Regions from separate parts of the Arthrobacter sp. KBS0703 genome, predicted to be linked through region 3. Evidence: riboswitches for the same ligand, from Rfam matches in the RefSeq annotation. Region 3 holds a riboswitch; each other region holds the start of a gene.

Region 1 (4,606 bases), 3.4 Mb from region 3:
TCCGGGCACGAGCGGACGGTCATCGCCGCCCGGGCCCGCGAACTCCGCCGCTCCCCTGTGGTGGCCGGCGACTTCGTGTCCCTCGTGGGCGACGTGTCCGGCGACCCGGACACGCTGGCGCGCCTGGTGCGGATCCAGGATCGGAAGACGCTCCTGCGCCGCAGCGCCGACGACACCGACCCGATTGAACGCGCGGTAGTGGCCAACGCGGACCAGCTGGTGGTGGTCGTGGCCGCCGCCAACCCGGAACCGCGCACCGGCTTCATCGACCGCGCCCTCGTCGCAGCGTACGACGCCGGCATCGAGCCGCTGCTGCTCGTCACCAAGGCGGACGTCAAGGACCCCGCCGAACTGCTCGACAACTACCGGCATCTCGACTTCCCCGTCATCATCAGCCGCACAGCCGACTCGGCGGCGTCGGGCATCGACGCCCGGTCCGACGACGGCCTGTCCGCCCGGCTCGACGTTGAGGCGGTTTCGCAGCTCCGCGCCTACCTGGACGGCAAGGTCACGGTGATGCTGGGCCACTCCGGCGTCGGCAAATCCACCATGGTCAACGCCCTGACCGGGGCGGAAAGGGCCACCGGCGGCGTCAACGCCGTCACGGGCCGCGGCCGGCACACGTCGTCGTCGGCCCTCGCACTCAAGCTGGCCGATGCCCCCACCGGAAGCTGGATCATCGACACCCCCGGCATCCGTTCCTTCGGCCTGGCGCACGTCGACCCGGACCGGATCCTCCATTCGTTCCCCGACCTGTCTCTTATACACATCTAGATGTGTATAAGAGACAGGTGTAGGCCTCCTGGACGAGGTCTGCAAACACGATGCCACGGCCGTCAACTGCGGCGTGGACGCCTGGGTCTCCACCGGCCACGCGGGCCCCTCCGGAGCTGCCCGGCTCGCGTCATTGCGCCGCCTGCTGGGCACAGATCCCCGCATGGAAGCGCAGGAAACCAAGGAACTCGGCAGCGTCGGCTAGGCTCCCCGCCGCCGCCAGCAGCCGGACATCCCCGCCCCGCCGGGCCTTTGGCGGTAGTTTGGAACCATGACCCAACCCGCTTCGAGCTACAACGATGACCTGCGACTGGCCCATGTGCTGGCGGACTCCGTCGACGACCAGACCATGAGCCGGTTCAAGGCGCTTGACCTTCAGATAGAAACCAAGCCAGATCTGACGCCGGTCACCGATGCTGACAAGGCCGCCGAGGAGTCCATCCGCGGCCAGCTGTCCCGTTCCCGCCCCCGCGATGCCGTCCTCGGCGAGGAGTTCGGCAGTTCCGGCCACGGCTCCCGGCGCTGGATCATTGATCCCATCGACGGAACCAAGAACTTCGTCCGCGGGGTTCCGGTCTGGGCCACGCTGATTGCGCTCGTCGATGAGGGCGAGCCCGTCGTGGGCGTGGTCAGCGCCCCGGCACTCGGCAAGCGCTGGTGGGCCGCCAAGGGGGCAGGCGCCTACATGGGCCGTTCGCTGGCCGCCGCCACCCGCCTCAAGGTCTCCAACGTCTCAAAGCTGTCGGACGCCTCGCTGTCATATTCCAGCCTCGGCGGCTGGAAGGAACGGGGCAACCTGGACGAGTTCCTGGGCCTTACCGAGGACGTGTGGCGGACGCGCGCCTTCGGTGATTTCTGGTCGTACTGCCTGGTCGCTGAAGGCGCTGTCGACATCGCCTGCGAGCCGGAACTGAACCTGTATGACATGGCCGCCCTGGTGCCCATCGTTACGGAAGCTGGCGGCCGCTTCACCTCGCTGGAAGGCACCGACGGCCCGTTCGGCGGCAACGCCCTGGCCACGAACTCCATCCTCCATTCTGAGGTCCTCAAGCGCCTCAATCCGCAGCTGGATGATCTGCTCTAGGCCGCTTCCGGATCCTTCGGCAGAAAATATTACGACGGCGGGCGCCCCCTCAGGGAGGCGTCCGCCGTCGTATATTCGGCAATTCCGGCGATTCAACTCCTCTGTAACAAACGGCTTAATATTCGCGTCCGCCTTTTTCATCGCCAGCCGGGATGTCCTAGGCTCGTAACAGGTCACGAGTGCCAGCGCTAAACCCCGGTTTGCTGGCCGGCAACCCTCCATTCGCGGTGGGGTGCCCCGGGTGACGACCAGGCCGGTCCGGAACGGACCCGGCAAGCGCGGATCCCCGTCACAAGGGGTCCTGTCAGAGCGAGGTCCCATGACGACTGCAATCTTCCCTTCCAACACCGGCACCGGGCTGCTTGACGACCGCTTTGCCGCTGCCGGCCGGCCCCTGGCCGCGGTCACCGGAGCCGAGATCCAGGCGCCGCTGATCCAAGGCGGGCACGTCCGCTACGCCAACCTCGACTACGGAGCGTCCGCGCCGGCGCTTTCCGTCGTCTCGGCGTATCTGAACGAGATCCTGCCCTTCTACGCCAGCGTGCACCGGGGCGCCGGCTACGCGTCGCAGATCAGCACCTGTCTCTTATACACATCTAGATGTGTATAAGAGACAGCCCGGAACATCGTCCGCGAGTTCGTCGGCGGCCGCGCGGACGACTCTGTGATCTTCACCCGGAACACCACCGATTCCCTGAACCTGCTGGCCGGCTGCCTGCCGGTCGTGGACCACCACCACACCGGGGAGGTCCTTTACCTCGACATCGAGCACCACGCCAACCTGCTGCCGTGGCAGGGTGTGCCGCACCGCAGCGTCGTGGCGTCCGAAACGATCGAGGGCACCATCGCAGCCCTGCGCGCCGAACTGGAGCACGGCGACGTCAGCCTCCTGGCCGTCACCGGCGCGTCCAACGTCACCGGCGAAATCCTGCCCATCCGCCGCCTCGCGGCGCTTGCCCACGAGTTCGGCGCCAGGATCGCCGTGGATGCGGCGCAGCTCGCGCCGCACCGCCGCATCAACATCTCAGCGGACGACGTCGACTACCTCGCCTTTTCGGGTCACAAGCTCTACGCGCCGTTCGGTGCCGGCGTGCTGGTGGGACGGCCGGACTGGCTCGACGCCGGAACACCCCACCTCGCCGGCGGCGGCGCCGTCAGCGAGGCCAGGCTCGACGGCGTCAGCTGGGCCACCGGCCCCGCGCGCCACGAGGGCGGCTCCCCCAACGTCCTGGGCGCGGCCACGCTTGCCCGGGCCACCCAGGTGGTCGCGGCGCTGGACCAGGAGCGCTGGCATGCGCATGAGGCTGCCATCCGGTCCTTCCTCGTCGAGGGGCTGCAGAAGATCGACGGCGTCACCGTCCACCAGATTTTCTCCGACACCGACCCGGACACGGACACGATCGGCGTGGTCAACTTCTCCGTGGCGGCTACGACGCCGGGCTGGTGGCCGCTTACCTGTCCGCCGAGCACGGCGTGGGACTCCGGGACGGCCGCTTCTGCGCCCACCCGCTCCTCAAGCGCCTCGGCCTCCCGTCCGGTTCCCTGCGTGCGAGCTTCGGGGTGGGTTCGCGGCTCGAGGACGCCCAGCGCCTGCTGGCGGGCATCGACGAGCTCCGCCGGACCGGCCTCGGCTGGGACTACGTGGTGGACTCCGGCCGCTGGGTTCCGGCCAATGACACCCGCACTTACCCGGACTGGGCACCGAATACGCCGGGTACCGCCGGAGCGGCCCCGTGCACGCAGGACTGACGCCGGCAAATGCGGCCGGCAGCTCCATGCGGTAAATTCGAAGGGTAAATTTTCGGCATGGGCTAAGGAGACTGCACGTGGCACGGGGTGGTCCCAAACTCGATCACGGGCGGCGGCAGGAGCTCGGGCACAGCTTTCAGGACGGCGGCGAGCACTACCACCGCGTCCGCCCCGGCTACCCTGCTGACTCCGCGGATTGGCTCATTCCCGCCGGCTCCCTCACGGCCGCGGACCTGGGCGCCGGCACCGGCAAGTTCACCACGCTCCTGGTGGAACGCGGCCTCGCTGTCACCGCTGTGGACCCCTCGCCGGACATGCTCGGCCAGCTCCGCGCCGACCTCCCTTCGGTGGCGGCGCTGGAAGGGACCGCAGAGAACACCGGACTGCCCGCGGCTGCCTTCGACGTCGTCACGGTCGCCCAGGCATGGCACTGGTGCGATCCCCTGCTGGCCAGCGCCGAGATCGCGCGAATCCTGAAAACTGGCGGCGTTCTCGGCCTGATCTGGAACCAGCTGGACACCTCCGTGCCCTGGGTCCACCGGCTCTCCCGCATCATGCATGCAGGGGATGTCCACAAGCCTGACTTCCGTCCCCGGATAGGCCCGGAGTTCACCGGACTGGCAAGCCACCTGACCCGGTGGGAGGATCCGGTCACACCGGGCGACGTCCTTGAGCTGGTCAAGTCGCGCAGCTACTATCTTCGGGCGAACGACGCCACCCGGGCCAAGGTCACCGGCAACCTCGACTGGTACCTCCACGAACATCTGGGGCACGCAGAAGGCGAGCAACTGCTCCTGCCCTACCTCACCCAGACATGGCGGGCAGCGAAGGCATGATGGCGCACCGGCACCGGGTAGGCTTGGATCCGTGAAGACCAGCACGCCCTCCTCCTCGATCGAGGACTACGTCAAGGTCATCTATTCCTTCACGGAGTGGCAGGACAAGCCCATTACGTCCACCCAGCTGGCACAGCGCCTTGGCGTCGCCAACTCCTCGGTC
Region 2 (4,606 bases), 1.8 Mb from region 3:
TGCCCAGCAGCGCCGTGGCGATGATCGGTGCCAGCGAGCCGGCCACAATGGACGTCACCTGGTAGCCGAGGGAAACGCCGGAGTAGCGCATCCGGGTGGGGAACATTTCCGCCATGATGGACGGCTGGCCCGCATACATCAGTGCGTGGAACAGCAGGCCGATGGTGATGGCGGCGAGGATGACCATGTCGTTCTTGGTGTCCATCATCGGGAAGGCGAAGAAGCCCCAGGTTCCGCCAAGGACGGCGCCTGCCATGTACACCGGCTTGCGGCCGAGGGAGTCGGAAAGCTTGCCGACCATCGGCACGGCGCAGAAGTGGATGAAGTGCGCCACCAGCAGGAGCAACAGGATCCGGGACGTGTCAGTCTGCACCACAACCTTCAGGTAGGTGATGGAGAAGGTCACCACGAGGTAGTAGAGGATGTTCTCGGCAAAGCGCAGGCCCATGGCCGTGAAGACGCCGCGGGGGTACCGGCGGAAGACTTCGGCGACGCCGTAGCCTTTCTTTTCGACTGTGACTTCCTTGCGCGCCTCGAGGAAGATCGGGGCATCCTGGACCTTGGTCCGGATGTAGTAGCCGATGATGACGATCACGGCCGACAGCCAGAAGGCGACGCGCCAGCCCCAGCCGAGGAAGTCGGCCTGCGACAGCGTGGAGGAGAGGGTGAACAGTACGCCGGTGGCGAGCAGGTTGCCCATCGGGACGGCGGACTGGGGCCAGCTGGACCAGAATCCGCGCGATTTGCTCGGGCTGTGTTCGGCCACGAGCAGGACGGCGCCGCCCCATTCACCGCCGACGGCGAAGCCCTGGACGAAGCGCAGGAAGACCAGCAAGGCCGGTGCCCAGTAGCCGATCTGTGCGAAGGTCGGCAGGCAGCCCATCAGGAAGGTGGAGATACCCACCAGGACGATGCTCAGCTGCAGGAGCTGTTTGCGGCCGAACTTGTCGCCGAAGTGGCCAAAGACGATGCCGCCGATCGGGCGCGCCACGAAGCCGACGGCGTACGTGACGAACGCGGCAATGATGCCGTCCAGCTCCGTGCCGGAGTTGGGGAAGAACATCTTGCCGAACACCAGGGTGGCCGCCGAGGCATAGAGAAAGAACTCATACCACTCAACAACGGTGCCCGCCATGGAGGCCGTGACGACTTTTTTCAGGCCGGATGCCTTGACATCGGTTTCCTCTACGCGCCTTGCGGCGGAGTTTTCCGTACTCATTAGTGAACTCCTTCGGGGTCTTCTTCGACGCCCATGGGACCAGTCAGTGGCGGACGTGTGTGACGCGCACCACGAACCGCCGGTTCCAACGAGTATGGTCTGCCATTGCTGCAAGCTCAACGCCAAATAGTGCAGAACGCATCTGCATAAATGCACATTCCGGCAGCGCCTGGCGCCGCCGTGTGCGGCGGCGGCTAAGCCAGGAAGTGGTCCCTCAGCTGGGCATTTAGCTGCCCGATGTCTGTGAGGAAGCCGTCGTGGCCGATCGGCGCCTCGATCACATGGACGTCGACGTCGCCGGGCAGCGCTTCGGCGAGCTCGCGGGACTGGGCCGGGAAGTACAGCCGGTCCGTGTCGACGGCGGCGACGAAAAACTCGGCGGTGGTCCTGGACAGCGTTTCCTTCAGGGTTCCGCGCCCGCGGCAGATGTCGTGGCTCATCAGTGTTTCCGTGATGGCGATATAGCTGTTGGCATCAAAACGCCGCACAAGCTTGCTGCCCTGGTGGTCCAGGTAGCTTTCCACCTGGTACCGGCCGCGGACCCCCAGGGATTCGGCCTCCAGCGGCGCCTCGGAGGTCTGGGCGTTCCTGCCGAACCGGAAATCGAATTCGTAGGCGGAACGGTACGTGATGTGCGCGATCCGCCGGGCCAGTGCCAGCCCCGCCTCGGGCAGCGGGCCGCCGTAGTAGTCCCCGCCGTTGAAGTTGGGGTCCTGCCTGATTGCGAGAGTCTGCGCTTGGGCGAAGGCGATCTGTTCGGCGGTGCTGTTGGCCCCTACCGCTATAACGCCGCAGCGGCGCACGCGCTCCGGGTAGGTGACGGCCCACTCGAGGGCGCGGGCCCCGCCCATGGAACCGCCCAGCACCGCGAACCAGCTGCTGATGCCCAGCTGGTCCGCGAGCCGCGCCTCGGCCGCGGTGGAATCCCGCAGCGTCACGAGCGGGAAGCGTGATCCCCACGGCTTGCCGTCCGGCGCGGCCGACGACGGCCCCGTGGATCCGTAGCAGCCGCCGACGATGTTGATGGACACCACGAAGAACCGGTCCGTATCAGCCGGGGCACCCGGGCCGGCCAGCTGCTCCCACCAGCCTTCTTCATTTCCGCTCCCCCGCGTGACGTGAGTACTCCCCGTGAGGGCATGCTGGACGAGGATGGCATTGGAGCCGTCCTCGTTCAGAGTTCCCCAGGTTTCGTAGGCAAGGGTCACGTCCGGAAGGAATCCGCCCGCTTCAAGCTCCAGGCTGCCGATGTTGACGTATTGCACAGTGCCGTCCGGGACTTCGGTGCGGGTGACGGAAATCGTCATAGGTAAACCTCTTCTACGCGCTTGCCTGCCGACGACTGACCGGCAGGCCAGGTCTTCACCCGGGGCACCCCGCCGCGGAAGGAGGGTTGCCGGCCAGCAAGCCGGGGCTGTTGCTGGCACTCATGACCTAGGCCAAGTTTACGAAACACGTCGCCGCCTGCGCGAAGATTGTGACGGTTGTGTGACTCCCGGCCGCGCCGCGGCCTTGGGAGTGCACACCTTAGGCGCCCTTGGCCGCCCGGAATCCGGCGTCGAGATCGGCCAGGATGTCATCGATGTGCTCGAGGCCGGTTATACGTGCCGCGGTACAGGCTGGGGCTGGCCACGACGCGGTCAGTACCCACTGAACGCGCCTGGCATTATGACGAACTTCGTCGAAATCCGGACATCCCACCACGGTTAGGATCCCCTTAGCTGAGAGCCCCGTCACAAAATGCCAAGATGATGGCATGCGCATGGATCACGTCTCTTACGCCTGTGAACACGATGGCCTGGCTGCCACCACCGAACGTATCTCCTCTGCCCTCGGCGTCGAAGCCGTGAAGGGCGGAGTGCATCCCCGGTTTGGGACCCGGAACATGATTATCCCGCTCGCGGGGCACAAGTATTTGGAAGTTGTGGAAGTGCTGGACCACCCGGCGTCGGACAAGGCCCCCTTCGGGCAGGCTGTCCGTGCCCGGTCCGCTGCCGGCGGCGGCTGGATGGGCTGGTGCGTCGAAGTGGACGACCTCGCCCCGTTCGAGACGCGACTGGGGCGGGCCGCCGTCAACGGCAACCGCAAATTCCCGGACGGCCGCGAGCTGGTATGGAAGCAGATCGGCATCCTCGGACTCATCGCCGATCCGCAGGTTCCGTACATGCTCAAGTGGGAGGGCGATCCTTCCCTTCACCCGTCCAACGCCTATGACAGCAACGTCAAGATGTCCAGCCTCACCATCGCCGGGTCCGCTGAACGGGTCACCGAGTGGCTCGGCGAGCCGGTCGAAAAGCCCCTGGAGGATGTCGCCGTCAATTGGGTGGCTCCGCACGGAACGCCGGGGATCCTGTCCGTCACCTTCGAAACCGCAGCGGGCGCCGTCACCATCTGACGTCCTCTTCACCTCCGGCAGCACGCCGGCTCCGGCAGCGTGGCCGGGCCCGGCAGCATGCTGCCCCTACGCTTCGGCCGCCATCAGCGGGTGCCAACGACGTCACCCACCGATGGCGGCCGAATTACTTTCATCCCAAGCCCACGGCCTTGCCGAAGAGGCTGAATCCGACGAATGCCACGATGTCCAGCAGCGCGTGGGCAATGACGAGCGGCATCACCCGGCGGGTTTTGGTGTAGATCCAGGCAAACACCACGCCCATGACGGCATTCCCGATGAACGGCCCGAACCCCTGGTACAGGTGGTAGCTGCCGCGGAGCATGGAGCTCGCAAAAATGGCCAGCGGCGTGGACCAGCCGAACTTGCCGAAACGGTCAAGAAGGTAGCCCACCACAATGACTTCCTCCAGAATGGCGTGGCGCATGGCGGAGAGGATCAGCACGGGGATGGTCCACCAGTAGGCGTCCAGGGCGCTGGGGATGATCGCCGTCGTGATGCCCAGGGCCCGCCCCGCTGCATACAGACCCAGCGAGGGGACGCCGATCAGGGCTGCCAGGCCCAGGCCCTGCAGCAGGTCCCGTCCCGGGCGGGCAAAGTTGAAGCCGAGCTTTTGGAAGGCCGAGCCGGAGTCGTAGCCCACTCCTGCCTTCGTCTGGCGCTGCTCCGTCATGAAGTAGATGACGAGCAGGACCGGCACCAGGGCAAAGATGATGTCCAGCAGCTGGTACGTCAGGTCGAAATATTCGCGCGTGCTTTGCGAACGGTTCAGGGTGGACGTGCCCTGGGCCAGGGGCGCGCGCGTCATCTTGTCCAGCAGCTGGACCACCGAATACACGGCCGACTGCCCCAGGGACAGCCCCAGGACTATCCAGACTTCAATGCGCAGCCGACGGCGGGAAGGAACCAACATGCTCCTATCTTGCCTGCAGTTGCTGGTACTTTCCTGTTTGGGTCCGGCCCCGCCTCATGGGGGGCGGCCGGCCCTGCGCCGG
Region 3 (4,606 bases):
GCATGACGTTGGGTCCGGTGTAGACGAGTTCGCCGTGCTCCAGGCCGGGCACGGGGTCGATGCGGAACGCCCCGCCGGGCACGGGAACGCCGATGGAACCCGGGACCGTGGCTGCCAGATCGGGAGGAAGGTAGGCCATCCGGGCCGTGGCCTCCGTCTGGCCGTACATCACGAAGAGTTCCCAGCCGCGCCGGCGGCCGAGCCCGGCGTAGCTTTGCACCATCTCGGGTGCGAGGCGGCCGCCGGCCTGGGTCACGTAGCGCAGGCTGGGGAGATCCATCTCAGCGAAGGCGACCCGTTCCAGCAGCTCAAAGGTGTAGGGAACGGCCGCGAATGACGTCGCCCGGCGGCTGCGGAACAGTTCCCAGAAGCACGGATCAACCACGGACAGGTCCGTGAGCACCAGGCCTGCCCCGCGGAGCAGGTGGCTGTTGATCACGGACAGCCCGTAGCAGTACGACATCGGCAGGGTCGTGGCCGCGCGGTCATCCGGGCCGATGTTCAGGTACCCGGCAATGGACTCCGCGTTGGCCTGCAGGTTGGCGTGGGACAGGCGCACCAGTTTGGGGGAGCCCGTGGAGCCGGACGTGCTGAGCATGAGCGCAAGGTCCGGGTGCAGCTCGTGCCGGGTGCCGGGGCGGCGCTCCTCCAGCACGGGCTGCCCGTCTCCGGAGCGCAGAATGACGTCGGGCTCGTAGGCCGCAACGATGGAGTCCAGGGCTGCGGGTTTGTCCTCCGGCAGGAGGATCAGCGGGTGGCCGGAGACTAGGGCCGCCAGGTAGGCGATCAGCGAATCGACGTCGTTGGCGGCGGCCAACGCCACCAGGCGCCGCTCGGTGCCGAGCCGGAGCGCGAGGGCATCGACGCGGTCGGCAAGCTCCCGGTAGGTCAGGGCGAAGTCGCCGGCGAGGATGGCGGGCCTGTCCCCGTGGCTCGCAAGATCCGAGGCAAAGGACACCCGCTCGAAATCGAGCTGTGTGGTCACCCGGAAGATTTTATTAGTTAAGGCTTACCTAAGTAAAACCGGTCGGCCTGGCGTTACGCCGTGCCATTCTCGTTAGATCTGCTTGAGTGCCTGCTCCAGGTCACCGATCAGGTCCTCGGGATCCTCCAGCCCCACCGACAGGCGCACCACGCCGTCGCTGAGGCCGATGGCCGCCCGGCCCTCCGGGCCCATGGCCCGGTGCGTCGTTGTGGCGGGGTGGGTGATAAGGGACTTGGCGTCGCCCAGGTTGTTGGAGATGTCGATGATCTTCAGGGCATCCAGCAGCGCGAAGGCGGCGGCCTTGCCGGACTGGCCGGCCGTCGTCGCGAGTTCCAGCGTGAGCACGGTGCCGCCGGCCTTCATCTGCTTCGCGGCCAGCTCGTACTGCGGGTGGGACTTCAGCAGCGGGTACTTGACCCAGCTGACAGCGGGCTGGTCCTCGAGCCATTCGGCGAGGCGCAGCGCTGTGGCCGACGAGTGGTTCACGCGCAGGGCCATGGTTTCCAGGCCCTTGGTGAGCACCCAGGCGTTGAACGCGGACAGGGCTGGCCCCGTGTGGCGCATGAGCTGCTTGACCGGTCCGTCGATGAATTCCTTGGTGCCCAGGATCGCCCCGCCCAGGACCCGGCCCTGGCCGTCGATGTGCTTGGTGCCGGAGTAGACGATCACGTCCGCGCCGAGCTCGCCGCAGCGCTGGAGCAGCGGGGTGGCAAAGACGTTGTCGACGACGACGGTGGCTCCCGCGGCATGGGCCAGTTCGCTGACCGCGGCGATGTCCACGATCTCCTGCATGGGGTTCGACGGCGATTCGAAGAACACGGCCGTGGTGGGCCCCGAGAGGGCCTCGCGCCACTGGTCCAGGTCCGGTCCGTCAACGAACACCGTCTCCACGCCCCAGCGCGGCAGGATCTCGTTGAGGATCACGAAGCAGGAGCCGAACAGCGAGCGGGCCGCCACCACGCGGTCCCCGGCGGCGAGCAGCGCGCCGAGGGCGGTGAACACGGCGGACATGCCGGACGCCGTCGCAAAGCACGCTTCGGTGCCCTCCAGCAGGCGCAGACGCTCCTGGAAGGTGGCCACGGACGGGTTGCCGTAGCGGGAATAGACGAAGCGTTCGTCCTCGCCGGTGAAGGCGCGCTCGGCGGCGGCGGCGGATTCATAAACGAACCCGGAGTTCAGGAACACGGGCTCCGTGGTTTCCTGGAAGTTGGTACGGTCCAGCCCGCCGCGGACGGCCTGGGTCTCCGGGCTCCAGCCTGCGGCGTCTTGATTGAAGGTCACTTAGTTCTTTCCCACGTTCGTTGGCAGGCCGCGGTTCTTCCAGCCGTTGACGGTGCGCTCGCCGTAGCGGTCCGGCTCGCCCTCGAAACCCTCAAGGACGTTGTAGGCCGTGAAGCCGGCCTGCGTGGCGGCGATGGCGGCGGCGATGGAGCGCTGGCCCGAACGGCACAGGAAGATGAGCTCCACCGCGGTGTCCTCGGGGGCCTGCTGCTTAAGCTGCTCGATGAAGTCGCGGTTGGGGATGCCGCCGGGGAAGGTCCACTGGATGAACAGCGGGTCGTTCTCCGTGGCCTTGGTGTCCGGAATGCCGATGTGGGCCCACTCGCCCTCGGTGCGGACGTCCACCAATATGGCGCCCTGCTCCAGCTTGGCCCACGCATCCGGCGGGGTCAGGTCTCCGGCGTAGCTCATGCGTGCCCCTCGAATGCTTCGGCGTTGAGGTCGTCGTCCGAGTCCAGCCGGTCCACGGCCGTGGCCACCGCGGCGTCGGCGCTGGCGATGGCGGCGGGCAGCACAAGGGCCTGCGCCACGATCACATTGATGCCGTTGTACGCGGCGGCGGGGCTGCCGTGCAGCACGTACCCCTCCGCCAGGGCCGTGGAGATGCGCTCACAGAAGGTGCGGTCGTCCGGGCCCGTGATCAGGCGGTAGGACAGTTTTTCCTCAGGTTGGTCCTGCGGGGACGGCAGGGTTGTGCCGGCGGGGGCGTCCGTCATGACGGATCTCCTTCTCTCACGCTTGCAGCTCGAAGTGGTCGATATGCCGAGTATTCACCTGAGGCACCCCGCCGCGAAAGGGAGGGTTGCCGACCGGCCAGTCAGGGCTTGGCGCCGGTTCTCATTACTCCCCAAAAACGTAACACCGACGACGGCGGCGCGCACCGCCGTCGTCGTCATGTTGCGTAACGCATCAAACAGCAACGCGGGGTCACTTACGGCCCAATCGAGGCTGCGGAAGCGGCCGTAAGTGACCCCGCGTCGCGGTAACAATGCCGCCGCCCGGGAGGATAATGACGGGAGATGAACCACCGTAACGCCGGATGAAACCAGGCAACAGTGAACGAGTCGAACCGCAATACAGTCAGTCCCATGCTGCACTTTGGATGGTTTGTGGGCCACGGTTTCGGAGTCCAGGGCTGGGGGACGCCGGGCTACGGGATCGGATACGACTGGAAGAAACCCGCGCTGTACCAGCACGCCGTGCGGGAGTTCGAGCGGGCGGGCCTGGACCTGTTCATCATCGAGGACTCCCTCACGGTGCCGGACACGTACGGCGGCAGTGCCGAGGTGTCCCTGGCGCAGGCGTCCTTTGCCCCGAAGCACGATCCGCTCGCGCTGGTGCCGTACCTGCTGTCCGCCACGGAGCACCTCGGGATCGTGCCCACCGTCAGCGCCTCCTTCTACCCGCCGTTCACCGCGGCCCGGCTCCTGGCCACGCTGCAGCACCTCTCCAACGGGCAGCTCGGCTGGAACGTCGTGACCTCGGGCAGCGACCTGGCCGCGCAGAACTTCGGCCTGGACCAGCAGATCGAACACGACCTCCGGTACGAGAAGGCGGAGGAGTTTGTGGACGTCGTGCGGAAGCTCTGGCGCAGCTGGGCGCCGGACGCCATCGTGGAGGACGCCGGGGCCGGGATCTTCGCGGACCATACAAGGGTCCACCCCATCAACCACAGCGGCGAGTTCTTCAAGGTCCGCGGCCCGCTGAACACGGCACCGCTGCCGGAGGAGCCCGTGCTGGTGCAGGCCGGCGCCTCCCCGCGGGGCAAGGCCTTCGCCGGAGGCAACGCGGACGTGGCGATCGCCCTGGCCCGCGGTGCCGACGGCATGAAGGCGTACCGCGACTCCATCCGCTCCGAGGCCGCGGCCGCCGGCCGGAACCCCGACGACGTCAAGGTCCTCTTCGTCCTCAAACCCACGGTGGTGGGATCCCGGGCCGAGGCTGAGGAGCTCCGGGCCGCGCGCCGGGAGCTCACGCAGCGGGACATCGACAGCCAGCTCAACTCCATCTCCTACCTCTCCGTGATCGATTTCAAGCAGTTCGACCTCGACGCACCGCTCCCGGAGCTCACCACCAACAGCAACCAGGGCACCCTGGACCACTTCGCCAAGTCCGGTCCGCCCGGCTCCACGCTGCGCCAGCTCCTGCAGGCCAGGAGCGGCGGCGCGGGCGACAGCATCATCGGCACCGCCGAGGAAATCGCCGACCACCTTGAGGAGACCGGGGCGGCGGTGGGCGGGGACGGCTTCCTGTTCTCCGGCTTCGTGGACCCTGCCACCGTGCACGGCGTGCTGGACAAACTGGCGCCGGTGCTGCGCCGCCGGGGGCTGCTCCGCACAA

The links. Region 3 has a riboswitch for S-adenosylmethionine ahead of B1A87_RS19800 (DUF1737 domain-containing protein). Riboswitches for the same ligand answer to the same signal wherever they lie in the genome.
Region 1: linked by a shared signal. The riboswitch ahead of B1A87_RS04290 (aminotransferase class V-fold PLP-dependent enzyme) and the one ahead of B1A87_RS19800 (DUF1737 domain-containing protein) in region 3 are both predicted to bind S-adenosylmethionine.
Region 2: linked by a shared signal. The riboswitch ahead of B1A87_RS11680 (homoserine O-acetyltransferase) and the one ahead of B1A87_RS19800 (DUF1737 domain-containing protein) in region 3 are both predicted to bind S-adenosylmethionine.

Annotation. Positions count from the first base shown of each region.
Region 1 is NZ_MVDG02000001.1:910,706-915,311, reverse strand. Features, by position in the region: partial or broken gene B1A87_RS04300 (ribosome small subunit-dependent GTPase A) at 1-979, shown strand, start outside; gene hisN (histidinol-phosphatase) at 1,046-1,858, shown strand; SAM riboswitch class IV at 2,030-2,143, shown strand; partial or broken gene B1A87_RS04290 (aminotransferase class V-fold PLP-dependent enzyme) at 2,178-3,607, shown strand; gene B1A87_RS04285 (class I SAM-dependent methyltransferase) at 3,685-4,443, shown strand; gene B1A87_RS04280 (metal-dependent transcriptional regulator) at 4,475-4,606, shown strand, end outside.
Region 2 is NZ_MVDG02000001.1:2,471,008-2,475,613, forward strand. Features, by position in the region: gene B1A87_RS11675 (MFS transporter) at 1-1,219, opposite strand, end outside; gene B1A87_RS11680 (homoserine O-acetyltransferase) at 1,414-2,526, opposite strand; SAM riboswitch class IV at 2,539-2,654, opposite strand; partial or broken gene B1A87_RS25005 (O-acetyl-L-homoserine sulfhydrolase) at 2,747-2,815, opposite strand; gene B1A87_RS11690 (VOC family protein) at 2,976-3,614, shown strand; gene B1A87_RS11695 (CPBP family intramembrane glutamic endopeptidase) at 3,745-4,524, opposite strand.
Region 3 is NZ_MVDG02000001.1:4,265,684-4,270,289, forward strand. Features, by position in the region: partial or broken gene B1A87_RS25120 (AMP-binding protein) at 1-985, opposite strand, end outside; gene B1A87_RS19790 (O-succinylhomoserine sulfhydrylase) at 1,058-2,266, opposite strand; gene B1A87_RS19795 (rhodanese-like domain-containing protein) at 2,267-2,677, opposite strand; gene B1A87_RS19800 (DUF1737 domain-containing protein) at 2,674-2,982, opposite strand; SAM riboswitch class IV at 2,996-3,111, opposite strand; gene B1A87_RS19805 (NtaA/DmoA family FMN-dependent monooxygenase) at 3,355-4,606, shown strand, end outside.